4 regions of the Brachybacterium atlanticum genome follow, and region 1 is predicted to be linked to each of the others. Evidence: riboswitches for the same ligand, from Rfam matches in the RefSeq annotation. Region 1 holds a riboswitch; each other region holds the start of a gene.

Region 1 (7,070 bases):
CGGTCGCGTATTGGGCGACGTTCTCGCCGACCGCCCCGCCGCCGAGAACGATCACGTCGAAGGAGGTCGCAGCATCGGGGGCGGGAGCATCAGCAGTCATGGTCCGACGCTACGCCGGAGCCCGGGCGTTGTCACGGCCTCGTCAGCGCCGGGTCCGGCTGCCCATCCCGTCGAGCACCTCGCGCACCGCCGCGGCGGGGTCGGGGGAGTCCATCACCGCGCGCACCAGCGCGAGCCCGGCGACGCCCGTGCGGGAGAGCGCCGGGGCGTCGGCCGGGGTGATGTCCCCGATCGCGACGATCGGCAGTATCGTCGCGCGCACCAGCGCCGGGTAGCCGTCCACGCCCAGCGGCTCCCGGCCGGAGTCCTTCGTGGGGGTGCGGCGGAACGGCCCGGCGCCGAGATAGTCGAGGTCGAAGGCGACGTCGGCCGAGTCGCGGACCAGGTCGAGCGTGCCCGTGGTCAGCCCGATGACCGCGTCGTGGCCGAGCAGGGCGCGGGCGTCGGGGACGGGCAGGTCGTCCTGGCCGAGGTGGACCCCGTGCACGTGCGCCCCGCGGGCCCGGGCCGCCGCGGCGACGTCGGCCCGATCGTCGACCAGCACCCGCGTCGTGGGATTCGCCGTGCGGACGGCCTCGGCGACGGCGAGGACGAGCTCGAGCAGCTCCCGCGTGCTCGCCTCCTTCGCCCGCACCTGCACGACCCCGGCCCCGGCCGCCGCGGCCTCGGCGGCGATCTCGACGGTGCGCGGGCCCGTGCCGGAGGTGACGAGATAGCAGCGCAGGTCGAGGGGGCGGGCGTTCACGGGAGGTCTCCGATCTCGTCGAGGGCGTCGAGCAGGTGCATGCGGAAGCTGCCGGGCCCGGTCGCGCGCGATGCGGCGCGCTCTCCGGCCAGGGCCATCCAGGTGGTCGCGGCGAGCGCGGCCTCGAAGGGATCCTCCCAGACGGCGGTGCAGGCGGCGGTCAGCGCCCCCAGCAGGCAGCCCGTCCCGGTCACGCGCGGCAGCAGCGCGGAGCCGCGGGCGAGGCGGGCCTCGCGGCTCGCATCCAGCACCAGGTCCACTGCGCCGGAGACGGCGACGGCCCCGCCGGTGCGGCGGGCGACCTCGGCGGCGGCGCCGGCGGCGGACTCCGCGGCGGCGGTCGAGTCCGCGCCCCGCCCGCCTCCCGCCTCGCCCACCAGGGCGAGGATCTCCGAGGCGTTGCCCCGTACCGCCGCCGGCCGCTGCGTGATCAGCCGCCGCGCGAGCGGGGTGCGGACCGGCGCGATCCCGATAGCCGTCGGGTCCAGCACCCACGGCCGGCCGTCCTCCCGCGCGACCGCGACGGTGGCGGGGATGCCGTCCATCGCGTCGGTCGAGAGCGTGCCGAGATTGATCAGCAGCGCGTCCGCGACGGTCGTGACGACGGGCGCCTCGACGGCGGTCTCGGTCATCATCGGCCGCGCCCCGGCGGCGAGCAGCCCGTCGGCCACCAGCTGCATCGACACGGTCGCGGTGAGGCAGTGGACCAGGGGTGCCGCCTTTCGCACCGCCGCCAGGACGGGCAGGGCGCGGGCGAGATCGGGGTCGTCGGCGGGGCTCATCGCGTGCTCTGCTTGGCGACCGTGTCGAGGTCCGCGTCGATCTCGCGCGGGGAGAGCCGCGGGCCGAGCAGCGCCCCGACCACCACGAGCAGCCCGCCGAGCGCGACCATCCCCATCACCGTCGTGTGCCGGCCGAGCAGCGGCTCGAGAGCCGGCACGTAGAACGGGTACAGCGCCGGCAGCACGAGGGAGAGGCTGTAGGCGGAGCCGTAGCCGGTCGAGCGGATCGCGGTGGGGAACCGCTCGGAGAGATAGGCGGCGACCGGGCCGTAGGCGGAGACCGTCGCGACCTGCAGCAGCGCGGCGAGCAGCGCCGCGACGGCGAGGGTCGGCGCGGTGACCGCCGCCCACCACAGCACCGGGCCGACGAGCCCCGCGACGGCGCCCCACACCACGAACAGGAGGCGCCTCCCGACCAGGCTCGAGAGGTGCCCCGCGAGCACCATCACGAGAGCCTGCGCGATCGAGGCCGCGCCCATCACCAGCGGCACCGCCTCCGGGGCGATCGGCGAGTCGGTGGACAGCCGGGCCGTCAGCAGCAGCACGGTCGAGTCGGTGAGCAGCCACAGCCCCGTCATCAGCACGAACGCCGCCCAGAACGCGGACGCCCAGCGTCCGGTGAGCAGGCTGCGGAGGCCCGGTCGCGGGGCCGACGGGGCGGCCGGCGCCGGTGCTCGCCGGGCCTGCGGCGCATCGACCACGTGCCGCCGGTAGTAGAGCATCATCGAGATCGACAGCGCCGCGCCCGCGACGAACAGCGCCCGCCAGCCCCAGACCGCGTACTGCTCCGGTCCCAGCATCGCCAGCAGCGCCGCGACGGCGAAGGCGATCGTGGCCTGCGCCCACGGCGCCATCGAGAGGATCAGCCCGCTCATCAGTCCGCGCCGCCCCGGCCGCGACCACTCCATCGCCAGCGGGATCGCGGCCGAGTACTCGCCGGCCACGAAGATCCCGCCGAGGAAGCGCAGCGCCAGGATCAGCGCGACCGTGCCCGGGCCGAGGACCTGGTGGGTGGGGACGAGGGCGATCGCGAGCGCGCACGCCGCGGTGCCCGCGATCGCAAGACGGGTGGTGCGGGTGCGCCCCATGCGGTCCGCGATCCGCCCGAACACCACCCCGCCGACAGGCCGGCCCAGCAGCATCGCGACGATGATCAGCGCCGCCGCCGACGCGGTCGCCGACGGGCCCGCGATCACGAGCATCGCCGGGGCCAGCGCCGTGACCGGCAGGAACACATGGATGTTGTCGATGAAGTTTCCGACCACGCCGGCGCGCAGAGCGGCCAGGCCCTCGGGCGGCAGGGCGCGGGTGCCGGTCGCGGGGATCGAGGCGGCGGTCATCGGGTCGCCCCCGCGAGGGCCGGAGCCGGGGAGACGGCGGCGGCGTCCACACGTCGTGCCTGCTCGAAGAACTCCAGCTCGTGACGGCAGGCGAGGAGGAAGGCGCACGCCGCCTCGGCCCGCACCTCCGGGTCGGCGCCCTCGAGCTCGCGCTCGACGACGCCGAGCGCCCCGCGCACCCCCTCCACGAAGGTGGGGTCGCGGTAGGTCAGGAGCCACCCCGCGTAGGGGTGCTCGTCCGGGACCTCGGGCAGGCTCGCCCCGACCTGCGCGTACAGCCAGAAGCAGGGCAGCGCCGCGGCCGCTCCGATGGCCGTCGGGTCGCCGAGCGCCCGGGCGAGCAGGAAGTCGGTGTACGCGCTGGTCACCGGGCTGACGGCCACCTCCGCCGCGTCGGGGCGGGCCGCGAGCCAGGCGCGGTGCAGCTCGAGCTCGGTGTCCACACAGTGCCGGGAGGAGTCCGACCAGAACTCCCGCGCGGCAGGGGCTTCCGAGATCTCGGCCAGGGTCGCGAGGGCGCGGGAGTAGCGCTGCAGGTAGTGCGCGTCCTGCGCGAGATAGAAGGAGAACTGCCCCTCGGGCAGGCTCCCGTCCACGAGCGCCGCCACGAAGCCGGAGCCCTCGATCGCGCCGGCGAGCGGCGCCCCGGCCGCCCACAGCGCCTCGGTCCACGGGCCGACGGGCGGGACGGAGGCGGCGGGGCCGTCGGCCGTGACCAGGGCGGCGAGCTGCGCCGGTTGCTCCCACCGCTCCGGCACCGCGCCCGCTGCCACCCACGGTGCGGCCGATCCCGCCGCCGCGAGGCGCCGTGCCCGGTGCGCATGGTCGACGGGACCGTTCCCGCTCCCGACCTGCAGTGCCGCGCCGTGCGCGATCGCCTCGTGCAGCCAGTCGGTGACCCAGGCGAGCGCCGTGCCCGGGTCCTCGCCGGCGCCGAGCCGGGTCGCGAGCGCCGCCGCGAGGGAGCAGCCGGTGCCGTGCGTGCTCGTCGTGTCGACCCGCGTGGAGTGCACCCGGTGGCGGGTCCCGTCGGCCCCGATCCAGGTGTTGGTGACCGCACGGCTGTCGAGGTGGCCGGTCTTCACCACGACCGCGACGCCGGTCGCCTCCGACCAGCGGGCGGCCTGGGCGAGGGCCTCGTCCTCGTCGTGCGCGCGGGGCTCGCCGGTCAGGACGGCGAGCTCGTCGATGTTCGGGGTGACCACGGTGGCGAGGGAGCAGAAGCGGATCATCGCCTGCTCCGCCTCGGGCTCCAGCAGTCTGTCGCCGCTGGTCGCGACCATCACCGGGTCGACCACGAGCACCCGCGGCGGATGGGCGGAGAGCCAGGTCCGGACGGCCTGGGTGATCTCGGCGGTGCCGAGCATGCCGGTCTTGACCGCCTCGAGCTCGACGTCGTCGGAGACCGCGCGGAGCTGCGCGGCGAGGAACTGCGCGGGAGGGACGTGGATGTCGCTCACGCCGTGGGTGTTCTGCGCGACGACCGCAGTCACCGCCGCCATGCCGAAGCCGCCCGCGGCGGTGATCGACTTGAGGTCCGCCGCGGTGCCGGCGCCTCCCGTCGGGTCCGTGCCCGCGATCGAGAGCACGCGCGGGGCCGACGGTGCGGGGCGGTCGGGTGCGAGTCGACCCGGCACGGCGACGCGGGGGAGGGCAGCGGGAAAAAGGGTGCAAGGATCCGAGCTCATGCGGACATCCCTTCGCTAGTACGAACTAGATCAGGTTCCACGGGTGTGATCTCAGCGCCTCGGGCGCACCCCGTGTCCAGTGGCCGAGTGTAGGCCAGGCCGTGGTGGAGCGGGCGCGGCGTTCCGTGGGGGAGTGCTCGGGGGTGTGTCGGTGCGCGGCCCGCCTCCGGCATCTGCGCCCCTGCGCGCCACAGCCCGGACGCTGGAAACCGCGCCCTCTACCGCAGGGGTCCGACAGACGAAGCAGGCCCCTCGAAAACCGGTGGACGACATTGTGGAAAAAGTGGGTGTGTGGAGGGGGTGTGGATCGAGAGCTGCATAGCGCTCCATATCTGCCACTCGATGAGAAAGTTATCCACATATTCCGCGGAGGTCTTTCTTCTGTCGGTTTCCGCGCGTAGTGTGAAGGCGTCGGATCGAAAGAGGCGGTGCATCGACGCATCGCCGGAACGAGCGGGGAGGAGGGGCCGATGAGTATCACGCAGCCGGAGTGTTCGCCGGGCGATGAAGCCGCCGAGGCAGCGCCCAGCACCGCCCTGCCCGAGGGTGCGGGTGTCACCGTGCCGGCCACCTCGGACTCCCTGATCGCGTCGCTGCCTGCTCGTCTCCGCCGCGTCACCGCACGTCGGGCCCGTACTCGAGAGGCGCTTCCTGACCTCGGCGGCTGCTCCGACGACCCCGCCCTGAGCGAGGCCGCGCAGCGTGTGTGGGACGCGGAGCGAGCCTCCGCCCTTGCGCTCGCCGCGCAGTACCGCGCCCTCGCCGCCCTGCACGAGTTCGAGGGCGAGTACGAGGACACCTGCGAGCTCGACGAGGTCGAGACGCTCCGCGCCGCGCTCGGCCTCCGGGTTACCCGAAGCGCCGCGAGCTGGCGGCTGCGCGACGCCTACCAGGCCGTGCATCATTTCCCGCGCACCCTCGAGAACCTCGAATCCGGGAGAATGCCGTCCGCATGGTTCCAGCGAATGCTGAAGACCTCGCAGAAGCTCTCCGAATCCTCCAGGAGGGATCTCGATGCCGTGATCTCGACGTGGTCCTCGGATATCACTCCGGAACGATTCTTCACGCTGCTGCGCGCCCTCATCGAGCATCTCGCCGAGCGGGAGAACCGCCCCGACCCCGTGGCCGCACTCGAGCGCACCGTCGAGCTGCTGCCCGGCGCGGAGGCCGGCACCGGGACCCTGAGGATCACGGGCCCGATCCCCGAGATCCTCGCCCGGTGGAAGTCGATCGACGAGTCCGCCCGCGCCGTCCAGTCGGCGCAGCGTGCGGCGCTCCGCGACGGCACCCCGATCCCGCACGACCCCGACGGAGTCGTCCTCGAGACCGGCCGCGCCCTCCCGCTCACCCGACTGCGCTACGCCCTCCTGGACACCGCCGAGCTCGACGTCGAGGGAGTCGCCGTCCCCGCCGAGCGGTTCCGCCTCAACGTCACCGTGCCCGTGCTGACCCTGCTCGGCGCCTCCGACCAGCCCGGCATGCTCGACGGCGTCACCCCGCTGCCGCCCTCGATGGCGCGTACCCTCGCCGGCAGCTGCACCGTCTGGCACCGCGTCCTCACCAGCGCGAGCAGCGGCGCCTTCCTCCCGCTCCCGGCCGACCGCGTCACCCCCACCCCCGCGATGCTCGAGCACCTCCGGCTCCGCAACGGGCAGTGCGCCGTCCCCGGATGCACGCGCCCCACCTCCTGGGCCTCCGAGTGCGACCACATCGAGGAGTGCCTGCGCGGCACCCCGGGCGAGGGCGGCGCCACCGAGGTCGAGAACCTGCACCTCCTGTGCTGGCAGCACCACCTCGACAAGACCAGCGGCCTGCTGGACCCCACCCGGCTCCCCACGCACGCAGGCAAGCCCGGCCGCACCCGCTGGACGATCGGCCGCCACGGCGACGCCGTCACCGTCCTCGACGACCTCGACCACGCCAGCCTCGAGATGGTCGAGCTGCTTACCGCCGCCTGGACCGGCTTCCTGCGCGGCACCCACGCGGGCAGCCCCGCGACCAGCCCGAACAGGCCACCGGAGACCCCCGGCGAACCGCGAAGGCACCCCGCATCGCTGGTCGAGGAGCCGACGCTGCAGACCCAGGTGCCGCCCGGACCACCGCCGACGGCAGGTCCGCAAGCTCCCCGGGGCCAGCAGTTCGGCGCGGAGGCACGGCCTCACGCGGATCCACCACCACGCCCTGCTCCGCGCCCCGACACTGCTCCGCCGCCCCGCACCGCACCCCCGGATCCCCCGCCGGAGGGGTGGGGCGACTACGGGCCGCCGCCCTTCTGATGCCGCGCGCCCGTCCCTCGTCCGTCGCACCCCACCCCTAGGCTCGATGACATGAAGATCCTGCACACCTCGGACTGGCATCTGGGCCGCACCCTGCACAAGGTCGACCTGCACGAGCACCAGGCCGCCTTCCTCGACTGGCTCGTCGACCTCGTCGAGGCCGAGGGGGTGGACGTGGT
Region 2 (7,070 bases), on a different contig from region 1:
CGGGATCCAGGGAGTCGTCGGTCATCGCCCCAGCGTATTACGCAGCACCGACGAGCAGCTCTGCCAGCAGCGGCCACACCAGCAGCCCCGCCGCGATCACGACCCCCAGCAGGTCCGCGGGGCCGACGGGGCTCGGCGCCGCCCAGGTGCGGTGCGTCGCGGTCGCGAAGCCGCGGGAGTCCATCGCCAGGGCCTGCTGCTCGGCGCCGCGCAGCGTGTCCACGAGCAGGGCGAGGGTGGCGCCCGCGAGCACCCGGGGGGAGCGGGGACCGCCGAGGCCGCGGCGGGTGCGGGCCTCGAGGATCGCAGCCCACTGCCGGCCCAGATGCCCCACCCGCACCAGCGCGATCACGGAGGCGGTGACAGGCCGTCCGGGCAGGTGCAGGCGCTGGCCGAGCGCGTCCCCGAGCGGGGTGGGGCGCACGGAGGCGAGAGCCAGCACCCCGGGGGCGACGAAGGCGGTGATCCGCGCGGCCTCCTTCAGGCCGATGAGCCATGCCTCCCCGGACAGCGCCGGCGCCTCGCCCAGCAGCGCCGTGGTCCAGGCGAGCCCCGCCGCGGAGAGCAGGATCGGGAGCAGGCGCAGGGCCGCGCCGCGCAGGCTCCGCACCGCCAGCGGGGCGAGCAGCACGGTCGGGGCGAGGGCGAGCAGCCCGCCCTGCCAGCTCTGCACGGCGAAGGAGCCGATCGCGGCGAGGATCCCGATCAGGCTCAGCGTCAGCGGGTTCAGCGCGTCGGCCGGGACCCGGCGGGGCGAGGGCGTGGGGACCGCGCCCGGCGCCGGGGCGGGCAGGTCGTGGTGCGCGTCGGCCGCGGCGACGAGGAGCTCGTCGTGGCTCGCGGCGAGCACCGCCGTGCCGCGGGCCCTCGCCTCGAGCAGCAGCTCCAGCACCTCGCGGCGCCGCCGGGCGTCCAGGCCCACGGTCGGCTCGTCGAGCACGAGCAGGTCGGGGCGCTGGGCGAGGGCCGCGACGATCGCGAGACGGCGCTGTTCGCCGCCGGAGAGGCGGTGGGGGTGGGCGCCGGCGAGCGGGGCGAGGCCCGCCCGCTGAAGGAACTCGTCCGCGAGGTCCTCGTCCGTGGCCCAGGGAGAGGCGAGGACCTCCTCCCGCACGGTCGTCGCGACGAAGGAGTGCTCGGGGTCCTGGGGGACGAGGGCGATCCGGGAGGGCTCGGGGCGGGACACGGCGCCCGCGCCCGGCTCCGTCGCGCCGACGAGGACGCGCAGGAGGGAGGTCTTGCCCGCACCGGACGGGCCGGTCAGCGCGGTCAGCCGCCCAGCGCGCAGCTCGAGCTCCTGCGGCACGGTGAGCCCCCGGGCGGGCACGGTGACGCCGCGCAGCGCGGCGACGGCCTCGCCGGGTTCGGCCGGGCCCGGTGCCTCCTCGGCGGCGGCCTCGTCCTCGAGCACTCCCGCCTCGATCAGCACCTCGCGACGGTGGGAGAGGAGCTGGTCCGGATGCCCGTCGGCGAGCACCCGGGCGCGAGGGCCGAGCACGATCAGCCGGTCCACGTGCGGCAGCCAGGGCCCGATCCGGTGCTCGGCGACGACGAGGGTGCGGCGGCCCGTGACCGCGAGGATCGCCCGGCGCACCTCCTCGGCTGTCGGGGCATCGAGCATGGAGGTCGGCTCGTCCAGGAGCAGCAGGTCGGGGCGCAGGGCCAGTGCGCCGGCCAGCGCGATCCGCTGCTGCTGGCCGCCCGAGGCGTCCAGCGGCGCCCGTTCGGGGTCGAGGTCGACTCGCGCTGCCTCGAGCGCCCGGGTCGCGCGCTCGGTGAGCTCCGGCCGGGGCAGGCCCGCGTTCTCCGGTCCGAAGGCGGCGTCGCGGGCGACGGTCGCGCCGACGAGGGCGTGCACCGGGTTCTGCAGCAGCAGGCCCCGCTCCCCGGGCCGGCTGGGCGCGGGGACGAGCCCCTCGCCGTCCCCGTCCTCGGGGTCCAGCAGCCCGGCCAGCGCCCGCAGCACGGTCGACTTCCCGCTGCCGCTCGCCCCGGCCAGCAGCACTCGCTGCCCGGGCGGGATCGCGAGGTCGAGCCCCTCGATGGTCGGCTCGCGCCGGCTGAGCGGCCGCCAGCGCAGCCCGTCGACGTGCACGGACGCGGCCGGGACGGTCCCGGTGCTCAGGCCTCCACCGCGCGGGCCGCCTCCCGGCCCGAGGCCAGGGAGTCCACTGCGCCGGTCGCGACCAGCGCCCGGCTCGCCGCCCAGCCGAGACCGCCGGCCAGCACCGCGCCGGAGAGCAGGAAGAAGGCGAGCATCGTGCCGGAGAACAGCCAGCTCATCTCCTGGTAGTAGACGATCTTCTCCCAGCCCCATTCGAGCAGCCCGGCGAGCACTCCGCCGAGCACGGCGAGGGGCAGCGTGAAGCGGCGGTAGCGGGTGAGCAGGAAGGCGAGCTCGACCCCGCCGCCCTGCATGAGGCCAGAGACCGCAGTGCTCCAGCCCCACGGGCTGCCCAGCAGCATCGACATGACGGCCGCGAGCAGTCCGGCCAGCAGCGCCGCCCCGGGCCGGCGCACGAGCAGGATGGCGAGCACGGCGGGCAGGAACCAGATCCCCGCCAGCAGCCCCTCGGCAGGCTTGAACGCCGCGGTCAGCGGGCCGATCAGGGTGTAGAGCTGGCCGTAGCCGAGGAAGGCGACCCCGAAGGCCGCCCCGATCAGCACGGTCACCAGCAGATCGACGGTGCGATAACGAGTCATCACGTCTCCTCCCAGGTCCTGGAAGGGGCGCGGAGCACCGGCGGTGCTCCACGGAAATCCCGACTCCCTACGCCGGTGCGAGCCGGATCAGGTTCGAGGGTCTGCGCCGTCGGCGCACTCTCAGCACCGGACGGTGCTCCCCTGTCAGTGGATGACGAGCAGACAGTCTAGCCCAGGACCACGCTCAGCGGCGGGCACGGATGGCCTGGTCGATCGCATCGGCGGCCGCCTGGGGGTCGACGGGGGAGAGGATGTAGCAGGTGTCCTTCGTCCCGATGATCTCCACGCTCGTCCCCGGCCGGGTGACCAGCATCCGGTAGGGCCGCTGCTGCTCGGCGAGGGTGAAGATCTTCCGCCGGCCGACGGGGGTGAGCTCCTCGGGCTTCGGGGTCATCGCCCTCCCGCGCCGCCAGCCGTAGCCGCCGAGGGCGACGCCCACGGTGCCGGTGGGGATCTCGCGCAGCTGCACGGTGCGGAAGTCCTCGATCGGCCAGACCCGGCGGGGCAGGAAGCCGCCGAGGCTGACGGTGACCCCGTTCCCGTCGACCACGAAGCGGGTGGCCTGGCCCATCCACGTCCACAGCGCCAGCAGCGCGAAGGCGGCGAGCACCGCGATCGCGCCCGGCGCCGAGCCGCGCTGCAGCAGCAGGCCCGACACGATCAGGCCCGCCACCACGGTGACGACGACGCGGGTCCAGCCCACGGAGGAGGGCACCGTCCGCCCGACGTGGAAGGGCGGATCGGGCCTCACCAGATGCTCACCCGCTCCTCGGGGGCGCGGTACATGCCGTCGCCCTCGCGCACGTCGAAGGCCTCGTGGAACTCGTCGAGGTGCCCGGCGACCGTGTTGCAGCGGAACTCCATCGGCGCATGCGGGTCCACGGCCAGGCGGCGGATCGCCTCCTGCGGCCGGTTCCGGCCCCGCCACACGGTCGCCCAGGACCAGAACACGCGCTGCAGGCCGGTGAGCCCGTCGAGCTCGGCCGCGGCCTCCTCCTCGGAGCGGCTGGCGAGATAGGCCTTGACCGCGATGGAGAGCCCGCCGAGGTCGCCGATGTTCTCGCCGATGGTGAGGGCGCCGTTGACGCGGTGGGAGTCGTCGAGCTCGCGCGGGGAGAGCTCCGAGTACTGCGCGATGAGACGGGCGGCGCGGGCGTCGAAGGCCTCGCGGTCCTCCGCCGTCCACCAGGAGACGAGGTTGCCGTCCCCGTCGTACTTCGAGCCCTGGTCGTCGAAGCCGTGGCCGACCTCGTGGCCGATCACCGCGCCGATCCCGCCGAAGTTCACGGCGTCGTCGGCCTCCGCGTCGAAGAACGGGGGCTCGAGGATCGCGGCGGGGAAGACGATCTCGTTCCGGCCGGGGTTGTAGTAGGCGTTGACCGTCTGCGGGGTCATGTGCCACTCGGTCTCGTCCATCGGCCCGCCGACCTTCGAGAACTCGAAGTCCGCCTCGAAGCGGCGGGAGGCGCGGACGGACGCGACGAGGTCGCCGGGGACGAGCTCGAGGCCGTCGTAGTCGCGCCACTTCTCCGGGTACCCGATCTTCGGGGTGAACCTCTCGAGCTTCGCGAGCGCCTTCTCGCGGGTGGCCGGGGTCATCCAGTCCAACGAGCTGATCGAGTCGCGGTAGGCGTCCATCAGGGCGTCGACCAGCGCGGTCATCCGCTCCTTGTGGGCGACGGGGAAGTGCCGGGCGACGTACTCGCGGCCGACGGCGAAGCCGACCGCGCCCTCGACCAGGGCCACGCCCCGCTTCCACCGCTCCTTCAGCTCCTCCGCACCGGAGAGGACGCGACCGGAGAAGTCGAAGTCCTCCTCGACCAGCGCGGCGGGGAGATAGGGGGCGTAGGAGGAGACGGTGTGCAGGGCGAGCCAGGTGCGGAGCACGGCGAGGTCCTCCCCGGCCAGCAGCTCCGCGGCGGCGGAGACGAACTCGGGCTGGCCGACGGAGACCACGTCGAAGGCCGCGGCCGGCGCGCCGGTGCCCTCGATGTACGCGTCCCAGGGGAAGGCGGGGGCGAGCTCGCGGCGCTGCGCGGCGTCCATGGGGTTGTCGGACTTCTCCCGGTCGCGCAGGCGGACCACGTCGACGTGGCAGGCGGCGAGGCGGGTCTCGAAGTCGAGCACGGCGCGGGCGAGCTCCTCGGGGCCGCCGGCGGCGAGCCCGGCACGGCCGGGCAGCTCGGCGAGGCGGGCGAGGTTCGCCAGGTGCGCGGCATAGGCCTCGCGGGTCTCGGCGTGGTGCTCCTCGCGGTAGTAGGACTCGTCGGGCAGGCCGAGGCCCCCCTGATGGATCTTGACCTGGTACTGGGAGGAGTCGTGGTCGTCGGTCCACACGTAGGCGAGCACCGCCGAGGCCCCCGAGTCGGGCGCCGCCATCCGGCGCACGAGGCCCTCGAGGTCCCCGGTCGCCCCGATCTCGTCGAGCAGGTCGGCGAGGCCGGACAGGCCCGCGGCCTCGATCGCCTCGGTGTCCATGAACATGCGGTACAGCGTGCCGATCCGGGCATGGTCGGTGGTCGGGACCGGCAGGCTCCCCGTCTCGTCCGCGCTGCGCGCGACGTCGTCGGCCGCCTCCTCGACGATCTCCCGCACCCGCTCCTCGGACAGGTCGCGCAGCGCGTGGAAGGCGCCGTCGCTGGACCGGTCGGCGGGCATCACGTGCTCGGCGAGCCAGCGGCCGTTGACGTGGCCGAAGAGGTCGTCCTGGGGGCGGGCGGCGGCGTCGACCTGCTCGAGGTCGAGTCCGGAGGGGAGGGCTGCGGTCATCATCGGCTCCTGCAGGGGTGGTGGGGTCGGTCGGTCAGAGGCTCAGCAGTCCGAGCACGGCCAGGGCGAGGGTCAGCGCACCGAGGGCGACGGGCATGTACGCCCAGGGGGTGCGGGAGCGCTCCGCCGGAGGCCTGCGCTGGAGGACGAGGGTCGACAACCCGGTGCCGATCGAGAGCACGGCGGTGCCGACGGCGAGCACGGGCGAGAGGATCACGAGCACGGTCGCGCCGAGCTGGAACATCACGGTGCCGAGCACGTCCAGCAGGCGCATCACGACGGTCTCGCGGGCGCCGACGCGCTGGGAGAGCAGGGTCGAGATCGCCTCCTCGGACCAGTCGCCGGGCGTGGCGATGCGGCGCCGGGTCGCGACGGTCTGCGCGGTCGCCAGCACGATCCACACGAGCGCGCAGCCGGCGCCCACCCACACCCCGAGCTCGGAGCGGATGTCGGCCGGCCACAGCACGAGAGCGAGCAGCACCGCGGCGATGCGCAGCACCTCCTCGAGCACGCTGCGCACCGCGACCAGCCCCGGGTTCACGGCGAGCTGGCGGCGGGTGCGGGCGACGAAGAGGCTCGTCGCGACGAGGGAGACGAGCTGCAGGGCGCCCAGCCCGATGCCCAGCAGCAGCGGCACAGGCGTGGTGGGGGCGAAGGGCAGGATCGCCACCAGCATCACGATCGCGAGGGCGGGGATCAGCAGGGCCTGGATCGACAGGCCCTTGACGAGGTCCCGGACGAGATCCGCCCCGGTGGGGGGATGGTCATGACCGGTGTGGTCATGGGGATCGTGGGGGTCGTCGCAGTGCGGGCGGGGCTCCGCGGGGGTGTCGGTCATGGGGCTCCTTCTCGGTCCCCACCAGGGTAACGGGGCTCGGCCCGGGCCTGACCTGTGGAACCATGGGCTCGTGAGGACCGACGAGAAGCATTCCCAGCCCCCCGGGCTGACCGCGGCGCAGCGGCAGCGGGCGGTCGGCGCCGTCGTGGCCGCGGCGACCGGGGACGCGCTCGGAGCGCCCTACGAGTTCCAGGCCCCCGTCGTCGACTCCGAGGAGATCGCCATGATCGGCGGCGGCGTGCTCGGCTGGCAGCCGGGGGAGTGGACCGACGACACCTCGATGGCGATCGTCGTGCTCGAAGCCGCTCTAGCCGCCTCCGACCACCATGACCTGCGGCTCGAGTCCGCGCAGGACCACATCGCGCGCGAGTGGTACTCGTGGTCGCTGGGCACCCCGGACATCGGGAACCTCACCTCCCACGTGCTGCGCTCCGCGGCGGACATCGGCCGCGAGGCGGGCCACTACGCGCCCCGCGCGGTCGACTTCCGGGCCGCGGCCGCGAAGGCGCACGAGGACCACCCGACCTCCGCGGGCAACGGCTCGCTGATGCGCGCCCACGCCTCGGTGCTGCCCTATCTGCTCTCCCCGGACGCGGACGCGGCCGAGGCGATCGCCTCGGTGTGCCGCTTGACACACGTGCATCCGGACACGATCGAGGCCTGCATCCTGTGGGGCTTCGCCGTGCGCCACGCGATCCTCACCGGCGAGCTCGACGTGCGCGTCGGCCTCGACCAGCTCGAGCCCGAGCGCCGCACGGTC
Region 3 (7,070 bases), on a different contig from region 1:
GCGAGATAGCCCGACAGCACCACCGTGGACAGGTCCAGCACGTTCAGGGCGTTGGCGATCGCGAGGCCGAGCGAGCGGCCGATCACCCCGATCACCTCGGTGCGGCTCGAGCTGCGCGCGAGCTCCTCGACGAGGTCCTCGATCCGCACCTCGTCGGAGAGGCCGGCCTGGCGCACCAGTGAGAGGTAGGAGATGTAGGCCTCGAGGCAGCCGCGCCGCCCGCAGCGGCACTGTCGTCCGTCGGGCGCGACGACCGTGTGCCCGAACTCGCCGGCCCAGCCGTGCGCGCCCTCGAGGATCGCGCCGTCCAGCACCACCGCGCCGCCGACGCCGGTCGAGCCGCGCACGTAGAGGAACGACTCGCCGGGGCGGCGGTCGATCTCAGTGAGCACCGAGAGGCGGTTGTCGTTCTGGGCGCCGACGGGCCAGGCCGCGGGCGCCAGCAGCTCCTGCAGTCGGGAGATCACGGGGACATCCGCCCAGTCCAGGCCCGGGGCGGAGAGGATCCGGCCGTCCTCGGGGGAGAGACGGCCCGGGATCGCGGCGGTCACGCCGACCACCGGCAGCTCCGGCGCCTCCTCCCGCACCTCGTGGACCAGCTGGGCCGCGAGCGCGAGGGCGTCCTCGGCCGTGCCCTCGGCGATGCGGTGGTAGGTGGTGCGGCGCGCGAGCTCGGCGCCGGTGAGGTCGATGCCGAGGGAGGAGATGTGGTCAGCGGCGATCTCGAGCCCGATCGCGAGCAGGGTCCCGGAGGCGGGTCGCAGCGGCACCATCGGCCGCCCGGCGCCCGCCGCGACCGGCTCGCCCTCGGCCACCAGGCCCGCGCCGATCAGCTCCTCGACGAGCTTGGAGACGGTGGGTTTGGTGAGCTGCGTGAACGTCGCGAGGCCCGCGCGGGAGGTGGGGGAGGGGGCGGTCTGCAGGGCGCGCAGCACGGCGGAGAGGTTGTGCTCGCGCAGGTGGGTGGACTGCATCGGGTCCGTCCTCTCGTGCTCGTCCGTGCTCGTCGTCGTCGGCGTTCGGGGTTCGTCGGCTCCCCGGGTTGTGCGGGACAGCCTCCCATGCGTAGATTAGTAACGGAAACTTACTAAGGGAAGGGGTGCGCCCCCGCCATGGCGGACCGCCGCCGTGCGCAGCACCCCCGACGACGCCGTCGACCACCACCGAGGAGCACCCCATGACCGCACCCACCCCCACCCGTGACGACAAGTTCTCCTTCGGCCTGTGGACCACGGGCTGGCAGGCGCAGGACCAGTTCGGCTCCGCCACCCGCCCGCCGCTCGAGCTCACCGCCCACATCCGCAGGCTCGCCGATCTCGGCGCCTGGGGCTTCACCTTCCACGACAACGACGTGATCCCCTTCGACGCCACCCCCGAAGAGCGCTCGCGGATCATCGACCAGCTCAAGAAAGTCACCGAGGAGACCGGCCTGGTGATCGAGATGGTCACCACCGACACCTTCGCCCACCCCGTCTTCAAGGACGGCGCCTTCACCTCCAACGACCGCTCCGTGCGCCGCTTCGGCCTGCGCAAGGTGCTCGCCAACGTGGACCTCGCCGCCGAGCTCGGCGCCACCACCTTCGTGATGTGGGGCGGCCGTGAGGGCTCCGAGTACGACGGCTCCAAGGACCTGCTCGCCGCCCACCAGCGCTACGCCGAGGGCGTCGACACCGTGGCCGGCTACATCAAGTCCAAGGGCTACGACCTGCGCATCGGCCTCGAGCCCAAGCCCAACGAGCCCCGCGGCAACATCTTCCTGCCCACCGTCGGCCACGCGCTGGCCTTCATCGAGCAGCTCGAGCACGGCGACATCGTCGGCATCAACCCCGAGACCGGCCACGAACAGATGGCGACCCTGAACTACACCCACGGCCTCGCCCAGGCGCTGTGGAGCGACAAGCTCTTCCACATCGACCTCAACGGCCAGCACGGCCCGATGTACGACCAGGACCTCGTGTTCGGCCACGGTGACCTGATCAGCGCGTTCTTCACCGTCGACCTGCTCGAGAACGGCTTCCCCTCGAAGCCCGGCGCCTACGAGGGCGCCCGCCACTTCGACTTCAAGCCCTCCCGCACCGAGCACGAGCAGGGCCAGTACGACTCCGCGGCGGCGAACATGGAGATGTACCTGATGCTCAAGGAGCGCGCGATCGCGTTCCGTCAGGACTCCGAGGTGCAGGAGGCCATGGCCTACTCCGGCATCGAGGAGCTCTCCCAGCCCACCCTCGCCGAGGGCGAGACCCTCGCGGACCTGCTCAAGGACCGCTCCACCTTCGAGGACTTCGACGCCGATGCGGCAGGGGAGCGGAACTACGGCTTCGTGCGCCTGCAGCAGCTGGCCATGCAGCACCTCCTCGGCTTCCGCGCCTGAGGATCCAGGCCCGCGGCCCGAGGCTGGTCGGCGGGGGCCTTGCGTCAGGCCCGTGTCTTCCACTGGCGCTCAGCCCGCAGACATCGGCCAAATGCCGGGTGGCTGCGGGCTGAGCGCCACCGGATGCAGAGGCCCGGGCCCGCGCATCGTCCGGCACTGCCCCCGGGCCGCGGCCGGCTTCCCGGGGGCGGCCGGTCGCTCCTCGCCCGTACCCTGGCCTCGTGCGCGGTGCGCGTCCGCGCCCCGCCGGCCGCCTGACAGGCTCGCCCCACCTGCTCTTCCGTCCCGACCCGCTCGCAAAGGACCCCTCATGGCCCCGCTCGTCCTCGGCATCGACTCCTCCACCCAGTCCACGAAGGCGCTGCTCGTCGACGCCGAGACCGGGCAGGTGCTCGAGGAGCGTCGCGCCACCCATCCCGACGGCACCGAGGTCGACCCCCGCGCCTGGCTCCGGGCGGTCGACGAGGCGGCGGGCCCCCTGCTCGAGCGGGCCGACGCGCTCGCCGTCGGTGGCCAGCAGCACGGCATGGTGCTGCTCGACGAGGCGGGCGAGGTGGTGCGGCCTGCGCTGCTGTGGAACGACACCCGCTCCGCCGACGCCGCGACCACGCTGATCGAGGAGATGGGCGGACCGCAGGCGAGCGTCGAGGAGATCGGCAGCCTCATGGTCGCCTCCTTCACCGCGTCCAAGCTGCGCTGGGTGCGCGACGAGGAGCCCGAGAACGCGCAACGTGCTGCGCAGGTGCTGCTCCCGCACGACTTCGTCTCCCTCCACCTCGCCGAGTCCGGCACCGCCCCGTTCACCGATCGCGGCGATGCCTCCGGCACCGGCTACTACTCCACCCGCGAGGAGGCATGGAAGCCCGAGCTCGTCGAGGCCGCGCTCGGGAAGAACCTCGAGCTGCCGCGCCTGCCCTCGGCCCCCAACGAGGTCATGGCCCGCACCGCCTCCGGGGCCGCGATCGCGGCCGGCACCGGCGACAACATGGGCGCCGCGCTCGGCCTGTCGCTGGGCCCCGGCGACGTCTCCGTCTCGATCGGCACCTCCGGCGTGTGCGCGATGGTCAGTGATGCGCGTCCCGGCGATGCCAGCGGCACGGTGACCGGCTTCGCCGACGCGACCGGCCGCTTCCTACCTATGACCACCACCATCAACGCCTCCCGCATCCTCGAGGCCGGCCGCGCCCTGCTCGGCGTCAGCCACGAGGAGATGGCCGAGCTGGCGCTCGCCTCCGAGCCCGGCGCGCGCGGCGTGACCCTGCTGCCCTACTTCGACGGGGAGCGCACCCCGAACCGGCCCCACGCCCGCGCGACCCTGGCTGGCATGAGCAGCTCCACCACCCGCGAGGACGTGGCCCGCGCCTACGTCGAGGCCCTGCTGTGCTCGCTCGCCGACGGCATCACCTCCCTCGAGGAGCGCACCGGCACGGACGCGCGCCGCATCACCCTGATCGGCGGCGGCGCCCGCTCCCGCGCCGTCCAGCAGCTCGCGCCCGCGATCTTCGGCCGCGAGGTCACGATCGCGCCCGACGGGGAGTACGTCGCCCTCGGCGCCGCCCGTCAGGCCGCCTGGGCGCTCGCCGGCACCGACGAGCCGCCGGCCTGGGAGATCAGCGGCTCGCGGATCGTCGCGGCCGACGCGACGCCGCAGGTGCTCGAGGCGTACCGGGAGCTGAAGGAGCACACCGCGGACTGGAGCTGACGGCGCGAAGGCGTTCCCGCGGGAACGCCCCCGAGGCGACGTGGCAGGGTGTCAGACGGCCTCGACGGTGACGAGCCCCTGCACCTGGAAGTTACGTCCGGACGGTCGCGGACGGAAGAGAGCTGGGCCCGCCGATCGGGCTGGGGAGTCCGAGTGCTGCGTCTGGACCGTCACCCGTCTGGTGAGGCGGTCCAGATGCAGCACTCGGTGCGCAGGAGCGGACGAGGGGCGGCCGCGGGGCGGAGGAGGGTGGACGCAGCGGGGCGGGCCCACTGCGGCGCGGCGAGACGGAGACCGCCCCACCGTACGGCCATGGCTACACTCGGTGCTCGACACGGGGTGCCCCACCAGGGGCTGAGAGCACACCCGGAGAACCTGATCGAGTTCATGCTCGCGGAGGGATGTCGTCGATGCGCTGTGCGCTGTCGCCCTGCAGGCCACGGTCCTGCGGGCCAGGGCCGTGCTGGTCGCGGACCGGCACGCCGCCGCCCTGCACGCCGTCATCCGCTCTCCCGGCCCCCGTGTCGCCCCCGCGCAGCGCCGCGCCCCGATGCGGCCCTGCTCCGACCGCGACGCGTCCCTCCCGCTCGGCGGCGGGCGTGCTCGCATGCCCTGAAAGGACCGCACGACCATGACACCCTCCACCCCGACCACCCCCGCCTCCCGTCCCGCTCCCTCGCTCTCCGAGCAGGTCGTGCTCGTCACCGGGGGCGCCCGCGGTCTCGGCCGGGCCCTCACCGAGGCGTTCCTCCGCGAGGGAGCCAGGGTCGTCGTCGACCACCTCACCAGCGAGGCCGCCGCCCGGGAGATCGCCGACGCGCACCCCGGCCGGGCGATCGCCGTGCGCGCCGACGTGCGCGAGCGCGACCAGGTCGAGGCCCTGTTCGCCCGGGCCGAGGCCGAGTTCGGCGACCCCGTCGACACCGTCGTGAACAACGCCCTGGCCGGCTTCTCCTTCGACGGGGACGCCCGCGCGAAGGCGCACGAGATCGGCTACGAGGCCTTCGCGGGACAGTTCTCCGGCGCCGTGCAGGGCGCGCTGCACACCATCCAGTCCGCCCTGCCCGGCTTCGACCGCGCCGGCTCGGGACGCGTCGTCAACATCGGCACCAACCTCCTCCAGCACCCCGTCGTGCCCTACCACGACTACACCGCGGCGAAGGCGGCGCTGCTGGCCCTGACCCGCACCTTCGCCGCCGACCTCGGCCCCCGCGGCATCACGGTGAACATGGTCAGCGGCGGCCTGCTGCGCACCACCGACGCGAGCTCCGCGACCCCGGAGGCGGTGTTCGACGCGATCGCCGCGAGCACCCCGCTGCGCTCGGTGACCACTCCCGCCGAGCTCGCCGACGCCGCGCTCCTCCTCGCCTCGCCCTGGGCGCGGGCGATCACCGGGCAGAACCTCGTCGTCGACGGCGGGCTGGTGATGGACTGATGGCAACCCACGGCCACGCCCATGCCTCCGTGACCGGCGCCGCCCGCCGCCCGGTGCGACTGAACCTGTTCGCCCATGCCTGCGGCCACCACTCCGCGGCCTGGCGTGCGCCCGGCTCCTCGGTGGAGCGCCTCGCGGACATCACGTACTGGGAGGAGCTCGCCCGGATCGCGGAGCGGGGCCGGCTCGATGCGGTCTTCCTCGCCGACGGCCAGTCGATCGGCACGGCCGGCGTCGAGCGCGGCCCCGCCTGGATGCTCGAACCGCTCACCGCGCTCACCGCGATGGCCCGCGCCACGGAACGGGTCGGGCTGGTCACGACGGTCTCCAGCACCTTCTGGGACCCGTTCCACGCCGCCCGGCTGCTGGCGAGCCTGGACCACATCTCGCGCGGCCGGGCCGGGGTCAACGTCGTCACCTCGATGACCGACGAGGAGGCTCGCAACCACTCCATGACCGCCCTGCCGGGCCATGCGCAGCGCTACGCCACGGCGGGGGAGTTCCTCGAGGTGCTCCAGGGGCTGTGGAGCTCCTGGCCGATGGACAGCATCCTCGCCGAACCGGACGGCGCCTACGTCGACCCCGCTCTCCTGCGTCCGCCGCTGCATCGCGGGGAGGCCTTCGCCGTCGACGGGCCCTTGAACGTGCCGACCCCGCCGCAGGGCCGCCCGGTCCTCTTCCAGGCCGGGGCCTCGGAGCCCGGGCGCGCGCTCGCTGCCCGACACGCCGAGGGGATCTACGCCGTGGCCTGGGATCTCGCCTCCGCCCGCACCTATCGCAACGACATCCGCTCCCGCGCTGCGGCGCTCGGACGCGACCCCGACGCCCTCGCCGTCATGCCGGGGCTGGTCCCCTACGTCGCCTCGACCGAGGAGGAGGCTCGACGCCGCAAGGCCGAGCTCGACGCCCTGCTGCCCGTGCAGGACTCGCTGCGCCAGCTCTCCTTCTTCGTCGGCCAGGACACGTCGGACTGGGAGCTCGACGCCCCGGTCCCGCCGCTGCCGCCGCTGGAGGAGTTCCCCGGGCCGAAGGGCCGCTACGCCACGGTGCTGCGCATCCTCGAGACCGCCCGCCCGACCGTCCGCGAGCTGCTGGGGCTCCTCGCCGCAGGCGGCGGCCACGCGACCGTGATCGGCACCCCGGAGCAGGTGGCCGACGAGATTGAGCGCTGGGTCGACGCAGGAGCGGCCGACGGCTTCAACCTCATGCCCCCCACCCTGCCGGGCGGGATCGAGGAGTTCGTCGACCAGGTGGTGCCGGTGCTGCAACGGCGTGGGCGCTTCCGCTGCGAGTACGAGGGGACGACTCTGCGCGACCATCTCGGCCTGCCGCGGCCGCCGCAGGGGATGCCGGTGCCACCGGGAAGCTGACCGGCCCTGGCGGGCGTTGGGCCGGACGGGACCGCTGAGGGAGGGGACGGGGCCTGTTCGCAGCGTCCCCCCTCCCGCGGGAGGGGCGTCGCCCCGAGCGCTCAGAGCGAGCGCTCGGCCTGCTTCGCTTGGACCCGCCCCAGGATGGTGTCGGCGAAGAGCTCCGTCACCTCCGGGGCGAGGTGCAGGTTG
Region 4 (7,070 bases), on a different contig from region 1:
TGTGGTGGAACTTCGTGGGCCGCTCCCACGAGGAGGTCGAGGCGTTCCGCGCCCGCTACCAGGCCGAGATCGGCGTCGAGCTCGCGCTCGAGGACGCCCCGATCGCGCAGAGCGCCCGTGAGCGCGGGGGACTCGCCGAGGACGACGAGCAGTTCGGCCCCTTCGCCCCGCACACCCCCGCCGCGCTGCCCGCCCCGAGGCTGCCGGGCGGGCGCCTGCGCTCGCGGGGACGGCGGGGCATGCCCGCCTGAGACCGACGCGCGGGCCGCGCCCCTGCCTCCGAGGAATGCCGCACGCCCCCGCCGTGCACCCGACGTCCCTGCCCTCCATCCCACTGCACGAGAGATCTCATGACCAGCACCGCTGCCCTGCCCGAGCCGACCGGCGAGCTCCCCGCCCCCGACCAGACCGAGCGGGTGATCCTGCGCGCCGCCCAGGAGCACGGCGAGATCGGCTGCCCCTGCGACATGCTCGTGATCGGGGATGCGACCGGTGTGCTGACCGCCGAGGCGCTCGAGCTCGTCGCCGACCACCCCGGCGCGCGGGTCCTGTCGTGGACCAGCTCCCGCGCGGAGACGGACGCGCTCGCCGCGCTGCTGCCCGGTCCGCTTCAGGCCGGGCGCCTCGTGCTGCCGACGGATGCGGAGCCCGCCCCGCTCGAGGAGTTCGCGGCCGGGGCCGAGGCGCATCTCGCGCTGGCCCGTCTGCCGAAGTCCCTCGCCGCGCTCGAGGACCTCGCCCGACGCCTCGCGGTCGTCGCGGAGCGCAGCGGGCGGGACGATCTCACCCTCGTCGCCGGCGGCCGCGTCAAGCACATGACCCATTCCCAGAACGACACCCTCGCCGCCGTGTTCTCCGAGGTGCGCGGCTCGCGCGGACTGGGCAAGTCCCGCGCCCTCGTCGCCTCGGGCCCGCGCGCCGACGTCGACGCCGCGCAGCCCGCGACCGGTGAGGTGCGCATCGCGGTGCGCGGTCAGGAGCAGGCGCTCGCGCTGCGCGGCCTCGGCGGCGTGTTCGGCGGGGCCCGGGCCGACGCCGGCTCCCTCCTGCTGCTCGAGGCGCTCGATCGAGCGGTCGTCGGCGGGCAGCTCGCGACGGGAGGCGAGCGGTCCGCTACCGCCGCAGAGGACGGAACCGGGGAGAACGCGATGGCCCGCGCGGACGGGGACGCCGGCGACCTGCCCCTCGCGGTGGACCTCGGCTGCGGCAACGGCCTGCTCACCGCGTATCTCGCCGCCGCGCTCCCGGAGGCTCGGGTGCTCGGCAGCGACGACGACGCCGACGCGGTCGCCTCGACCCGCGCGACCCTCGCCGCCTCCGGACTGGACCGCGAAGGGGTGGAGGTGACCTGGGACGTCTCGCTCTCCCGGTGCGAGGAGGCGAGCGCCGACCTGGCGCTGCTGAACCCGCCCTTCCACGACGGCACCGTGGTCGACGCGACGCTCGTCCAGGGCCTCCTCGACGCCGCGGCCCGCGTGCTGCGCCCCGGCGGGCAGCTGTGGTTCGTGCACAACTCCCACCTGCGCTACCGGCCCGAACTCGAGGCCCGCTTCGGTGCCGTCCGCCAGCGCGCCCGCGACCGCCGCTTCACGGTGCTGAGCGCGGTCAGGGCCTGACCGCGCAGGCCGCTCCCGGGGAGGAGGCTGCCGTGACGGGGCCTCGGGGCCGGCGAGGCGATGTCGCCGCTCAGGCCACCATGCTGCGCAGCACCGAGCTGAACATGGTCAGTCCGTCGGTGCCGGTGCGGGTGCCCGCGCCGGGCTCGTCGGGCCCGAAGCCGGGCTCGACCGCGTGCTCCGGGTGCGGCATGAGGCCCACGACGTTGCCCGCGGCGTTGGTGACGCCCGCGATGTCGTGGCGCGAGCCGTTGGGATTCTGCTCGAAGCCGGCCGGGCCGTGGGTGGCGCCGGCGGCGTAGCGGAAGACCACACGGCCCTCGTCCTCGAGCTGGGCTAGGGTCCGCTCGTCGGCCACGTACTGGCCGTCCTGGTTCTTCAGCGGCACCCGGATTACCTGGCCGGCCTCGTAGCCGGAGGTCCAGGCGGTGCGGTTGTTCTCCACGGCCAGCGGCTGGTCGCGGCAGATGAACGCGCGGTGCGCGTTCTTGATCATCGCACCGGGCAGCAGATGCGTCTCGCAGAGGATCTGGAAGCCGTTGCAGATGCCGAGGACGGGCATGCCGCCGTTCGCGGCGTCGACCACCTTGTCCATCACGGGGGCGAAGCGGCTGATCGCCCCCGCGCGCAGGTAGTCGCCGTAGGAGAAGCCGCCGGGCAGCACGACCGCGTCGACCTCGTGCAGCGAGTCGTCGCCGTGCCACAGCGCGACCGGCTCGGCGCCGCCGAGCCGCACGGCGCGCAGCGCGTCGCGGTCGTCGAGCGTGCCGGGGAAGGTCACCACACCGATGCGCATCAGGCCGCGCCCTTCGCGGAGGGGTCCTCCACGTCGATCGAGACGACGTCCTCGATCACCGGGTTCGACAGCAGGGTCTCGGCGGCCTCGCGCAGGGAGGCGAGCACCTCGTCGGTGACCTCGCCCTCGACCTCGAGCTCGAACCGCTTGCCCTGGCGCACCGAGGCGATGCCCTCGAAGCCCAGACGGGGTAGCGCGGCGGCGACCGCCTTGCCCTGCGGGTCGAGGATCTCCGGCTTCGGCATGACGTGGACCACGACACGTGGCATGGGGGCACTCCTGAGGGGACGTGTGGCGCGCGCGGCGGCGTGCCGGGGGCAGGTGCTCGGGCACGGCCCGAGGGCCCCATCGTACCGAGGAACGCCGCGGCGCCGACGGGGCGCCCATGGCGGCGCCCTCCCGAGCGGACGGCCCGTTGCCCTGGCACGTACCGGCCGACGGGACTAGGTTCGAGGCACGCGACCTCGACCCCCGGGAGGACCCGATGAAGATCCGCCACCTCGTCCATTCCTGCCTGCTCGTGGAGACCGCCGGGCGGCGCCTGCTCGTGGATCCGGGCGGCTTCAGCGCGGACGCGGTGCGGGGCCTGGGCGCCGAGGAGCTCGCGAGCCTCGACGCCGTGGTGATCACCCATCAGCACCCCGACCACGTCGACCCCGATCTGCTGGGCGAGGCCCTCGCCGCCGCGTCCGACGCCGAGGTGATCGCCGAGCCGGAGACCGCCCGGATGCTCACCGCCGCCGATGCCTCCGACGGCGGCGCCGGCGAGGGGAGCGGCGGGCCACTCGTCGCGCAGGAGCGGGTGATCCCGCTCGCGGCCGGGGAGGCGCACCGCTTCACGCCCGTCGGCGACCACCCGTCGCTGCGGCTCGAGGCCGTCGGCGGACGCCATGCGATCATCCACCCCGACATCCCGCGGATCGGGAACTGCGGGATCGTCCTGTCCGCCGGGGACGGGCCGCGGCTCGGCATCACCGGCGACTCCCTCGAGCCGGTCCCCGAGTTCCACGGCATCGACGTCCTCGCCTTCGCCGTCACGGCGCCCTGGTCGAAGATGTCCGAGACCATCGAGTTCCTCCGCGCCGTCGGCCCGCGACTCGCCCTGCCCGTCCACGACGCGGTCGCGAGCGACCTCGGACGACCGATCTACCTGCGCCAGGTCACGAACCTCGCCCCCGAGGGCACCGAGGTGCGGGACTGGCCGGAGGACGGCGTCGTCGAGATCGCCCGGAGCTGAGGCGCCATGTCGCACCGGGCCGAGAGCGAGCGCCGCCTCGGGGAGGCGCTCGCGGCGACCGACCGGCGACGGTTCCTCCCCGAGGAGCTGCGGCGGCTCGCCCGCGAGGATCGGCCCCTGCCGATCGGCCACGGCCAGACGAACTCCCAGCCCACGACGGTGCGGAACATGCTCATCCTCCTCGACGTGCGACCGGGGCAGCGAGTGCTCGACCTCGGCTCGGGATCGGGGTGGACGACGGCGCTGCTGGCCCGGCTGTGCGGACCGGAGGGGAGGGTGATCGGCGTCGAGCGGCGCGCCGAGCTGATCGGTCCGGCCCGGGCCGCGCTCGCCGGGACAGCGGACGCGGGGACGGCGGATGCCGAGATCCGTCTCGCGCACCCCGGCGTGCTCGGCGCGCCGCAGGACGCGCCGTACGACCGGATCCTCGTCTCCGCGCAGGCCGACGCCGTGCCGGAGAGCCTCGTCGCGCAGCTCGCGGACGGCGGCGTGATGGTGATCCCCGTGCGCGAGCGGATGCTGCGCCTGGAGCGTCACGGCGAGGGGGTCACCGTGAGCGAGCACGGCGCCTATCTCTTCGTCCCCCTCGTCGAGGATCCGCCGACGACCCGCTGACAGCAGCGCTGGACACGAGGGGCGTGCGCCGGGCGGGACCGGTAGGGTGTGGGGCGTGCACGGGAGTCCGGTAGGCCGGGCTGAGAGGGAGTACTCGAACTCCGACCGTAGAACCTGATCCGGATCATGCCGGCGCAGGGAGCTCCGCCGAGCGATCGTCGCCGCGCGCCCGTGCCCGTACGAAAGGCATGGACCGTGACCTCATCGCCCGCCCGCACCTCCTCCGCGACCGAGGACGTCGCCTGGACGCCCGGCGTGTCCGCCGAGTCTGCCGCAGCCGTCGACGACCCGACCGCGACCCCGCTCGGCTTCGGCGTCGGCGCCCGCGTCACCGCCGCCGTGATGAGCGAGGACTACGCCAGGATCCTCACCGATGCGCTCTCCCGGCTGGACCTCACCGGCCTCGTGCACGAGACCGGGGACGTCTCGACCTATCTCGGCGGCCACGAGACCCACCTCCAGCGCGCCCTGATCGACCTGGCCGAGGCCCTCGCCCGCACCGGTCACCACGCGACCCTCTCCGTGCTCCTCTCGCGCGGCTGCCCCGGCGAGGTGGCCTGCGAGCTGCCCGGCGGCGCGGGCCCCCGCGCGACCGAGGTGCCGCAGCCGCGCCGCACCGGTCGCTTCGCGAGCGCCGAGTGGGCCCTGTACCCGCTGGCCGACGAGGTCGCCGTCGACGGCACCGCCCCCGATCACATGCGCGACATCTACGCCGCGATCGAGCATGCGAAGGACCTCGGCACCTTCCGCGGCTCCGAGCACTTCGTCACCCGGCTCGAGGGCGACGCCGGCGACGTGATCGCGACCGCGCTCGCCGGCTGGCTGCTCGTCGGCCGCGGCGTCCAGCACGTCACCAGCCACCTCACCCTCTCGCTGAACAGCCCCTCGCACGAGGTGCGGGAGCTCGCGGCGGGCGCCGACGCACCGGGCGGCGACGACGAGGGCCGGGAGGATGCGCGATGACCGAGGAGCACGGCACCGCCGCGCCCGCGCACGAGTCCGCCGCTCCCGACGCGGCGCCCGCCGACGTCGGCGCGACCGCCTCTGCCGGCACGTCCCGTCGCCGCACCCCGCTGAGCCTGCGCGAGCTCGTGCTCGTGGTGGTGCTCGGCGTCGTGTTCGGGTTCCTGTACTGGGTGTTCGTGCAGGCCTGGAACGGCCTGGCGATCGCGATGGGCCCGGCCGGGGACCTCGCCCAGCACCTCGTGTTCGGCTCCTGGCTGCTGGTGGCGCCGATCGCGATCGCGATCCTGCGCCGCCCGGGCGTGGGGATCCTCGCCGAGATGCTCGCCGCGATCATCGAGGTGGTCTTCCTCGGCAGCCCCGTCGGCCCCCTGCTGCTGCTCTCCGCGGCGCTGCAGGGGATCGGCTCCGAGCTGCCCTTCGCCCTGGCCCGCTATCGCCGCTTCGGCTGGGGCGTGTTCGCCGCCTCCGGCGCGCTCGGCGCGGGTCTGGTGTTCTTCTGGACCGCGTACCGGATGGGCTGGTACGGCCAGGACCTGCTCGCGCTCCGGCTCGGCATGCAGGTGCTGTCCGGGATCGTACTCGGCGGACTGCTGGCGAAGGTGATCGTCCGCGCGCTCGAGCGCACCGGCGTGCTCGCCGACTTCGCGATCGGCGCCGCGGACGCGGCACCGATCCCCGAGCGCCGTGTCCGCTGAGGCGCACGCCGCGGGAGCGGCCCCGGTGCAGGAGCAGAGCCCGGTTCGGTCCCCGGTCACCGCCGGGGATCCCCGGGTTCTGGTGGCCGAGGGGCTCGAGGCGGTGCTGCCCTCGGGGGCCGGTGTCGGCCCCTGGAGCGGGGAGATCCGTGCGGGCGAGCAGGTGCTGCTGCTGGGACCGTCCGGCTCGGGCAAGTCGACCCTGCTGCGGGTGCTCGCCGGGGCGATCCCGTCCCATCAGCGCGGTCGGGTCACCGGAACGGTGCGTCTGTTCGACGGCACGGCCGGGGACCCGGCCGACGGCATGGCCGGGGGCACGGCCGGAGGTCCCGGCGACGGCACGGCCGGCGGTGCGGCCGATGGCGTCGCCGAGGGTGCGGGCGTGATCGACCCGGTGGCGGGCGGGGTCCTCGCGACCGTACCCGTGCTCGGCCATCTCGGCCAGGACCCGGTCGACGGGGTCTGCCTCCCGCTGATCGCCGACGACGTCGCGCTCCCGCTCGAGAGCGCCTGCACGCCTCCGGAGCGGATCGGGCCGCGGGTCCACGAGGTGCTCAGCGCGATGGGCGTGGGCGAGCTCGCGCACCGCTCCGCCGCGACGCTCTCCGGCGGACAGCTGCAGCGGGCCTCGCTCGCCGCCGCGATCGCCGCGCGGCCCCGTCTGCTCCTGCTCGACGAGCCCACTGCCATGCTCGACGCCGAGGGCGTGGCCGCGGTGCGGGGCGCCGTCGACGCCGCGACGGATCAGACCGGCTGCGCGCTGCTGCTGGTCGAGCACCGTCTGGACGAATGGGCGGGGGAGCGGGGCCTGGACGGGCTCCCCGCGCGGACCGTGGCGCTGGATCGCTCCGGCCGGGTGCTCGCCGACGGGCCGACGCGGGAGGTGCTCACCGCCCACGGACGCGCCCTGCGGGAGCAGGGGTGCTGGCTGCCGCGCGAGATCGAGGAGCGGATCGGCGGGTCGTGGCCGGCCGAGCCCGCTGGATCTGCTGAACCGGCTGGATCCGCCGTCTCCGTGCCCTCGGCGTCCGCGACACCTCGCTCGGAGGTGCTGCTCCATCTCCGGGACGCGACCCTCGGCCCGCCCGGCCCGTCGGGTCGGGGCGAGGGTGCCGTGCTCGCCGGCGCGGACCTCGAGATCCGCG

What was found. A riboswitch is a leader RNA that binds a small molecule or an ion and turns the genes downstream of it on or off. The one in region 1 is predicted to bind thiamine pyrophosphate.
Region 2: linked by a shared signal. The riboswitch ahead of L3K22_RS12245 (ECF transporter S component) and the one ahead of L3K22_RS10690 (bifunctional hydroxymethylpyrimidine kinase/phosphomethylpyrimidine kinase) in region 1 are both predicted to bind thiamine pyrophosphate.
Region 3: linked by a shared signal. The riboswitch ahead of L3K22_RS02185 (3-oxoacyl-ACP reductase) and the one ahead of L3K22_RS10690 (bifunctional hydroxymethylpyrimidine kinase/phosphomethylpyrimidine kinase) in region 1 are both predicted to bind thiamine pyrophosphate.
Region 4: linked by a shared signal. The riboswitch ahead of L3K22_RS06015 (YkoF family thiamine/hydroxymethylpyrimidine-binding protein) and the one ahead of L3K22_RS10690 (bifunctional hydroxymethylpyrimidine kinase/phosphomethylpyrimidine kinase) in region 1 are both predicted to bind thiamine pyrophosphate.

The regions. Positions count from the first base shown of each region.
Region 1 covers NZ_JAKJJW010000019.1:55,602-62,671, forward strand. The annotation lists gene L3K22_RS10670 (dihydrolipoyl dehydrogenase family protein) at 1-100, opposite strand, end outside; gene L3K22_RS10675 (thiamine phosphate synthase) at 143-805, opposite strand; gene thiM (hydroxyethylthiazole kinase) at 802-1,587, opposite strand; gene L3K22_RS10685 (MFS transporter) at 1,584-2,927, opposite strand; gene L3K22_RS10690 (bifunctional hydroxymethylpyrimidine kinase/phosphomethylpyrimidine kinase) at 2,924-4,615, opposite strand; TPP riboswitch at 4,606-4,698, opposite strand; gene L3K22_RS10695 (HNH endonuclease signature motif containing protein) at 5,086-6,891, shown strand; gene L3K22_RS10700 (exonuclease SbcCD subunit D) at 6,943-7,070, shown strand, end outside.
Region 2 covers NZ_JAKJJW010000025.1:44,802-51,871, reverse strand. The annotation lists gene L3K22_RS12250 (ATP-binding cassette domain-containing protein) at 38-2,095, opposite strand; gene L3K22_RS12245 (ECF transporter S component) at 2,122-2,703, opposite strand; TPP riboswitch at 2,751-2,856, opposite strand; gene L3K22_RS12240 (hypothetical protein) at 2,888-3,454, opposite strand; gene L3K22_RS12235 (M13 family metallopeptidase) at 3,451-5,475, opposite strand; gene L3K22_RS12230 (hypothetical protein) at 5,507-6,310, opposite strand; gene L3K22_RS12225 (ADP-ribosylglycohydrolase family protein) at 6,381-7,070, shown strand, end outside.
Region 3 covers NZ_JAKJJW010000003.1:47,689-54,758, forward strand. The annotation lists gene L3K22_RS02170 (ROK family transcriptional regulator) at 1-974, opposite strand, end outside; gene xylA (xylose isomerase) at 1,178-2,371, shown strand; gene xylB (xylulokinase) at 2,682-4,073, shown strand; TPP riboswitch at 4,399-4,492, shown strand; gene L3K22_RS02185 (3-oxoacyl-ACP reductase) at 4,705-5,508, shown strand; gene L3K22_RS02190 (LLM class flavin-dependent oxidoreductase) at 5,508-6,878, shown strand; gene L3K22_RS02195 (ATP-grasp domain-containing protein) at 6,980-7,070, opposite strand, start outside.
Region 4 covers NZ_JAKJJW010000008.1:104,059-111,128, forward strand. The annotation lists gene L3K22_RS05985 (pirin family protein) at 1-251, shown strand, start outside; gene L3K22_RS05990 (class I SAM-dependent methyltransferase) at 351-1,616, shown strand; gene purQ (phosphoribosylformylglycinamidine synthase subunit PurQ) at 1,687-2,412, opposite strand; gene purS (phosphoribosylformylglycinamidine synthase subunit PurS) at 2,412-2,681, opposite strand; gene L3K22_RS06005 (MBL fold metallo-hydrolase) at 2,897-3,649, shown strand; gene L3K22_RS06010 (protein-L-isoaspartate O-methyltransferase family protein) at 3,656-4,264, shown strand; TPP riboswitch at 4,314-4,422, shown strand; gene L3K22_RS06015 (YkoF family thiamine/hydroxymethylpyrimidine-binding protein) at 4,460-5,227, shown strand; gene L3K22_RS06020 (ECF transporter S component) at 5,224-5,925, shown strand; gene L3K22_RS06025 (ATP-binding cassette domain-containing protein) at 5,951-7,070, shown strand, end outside.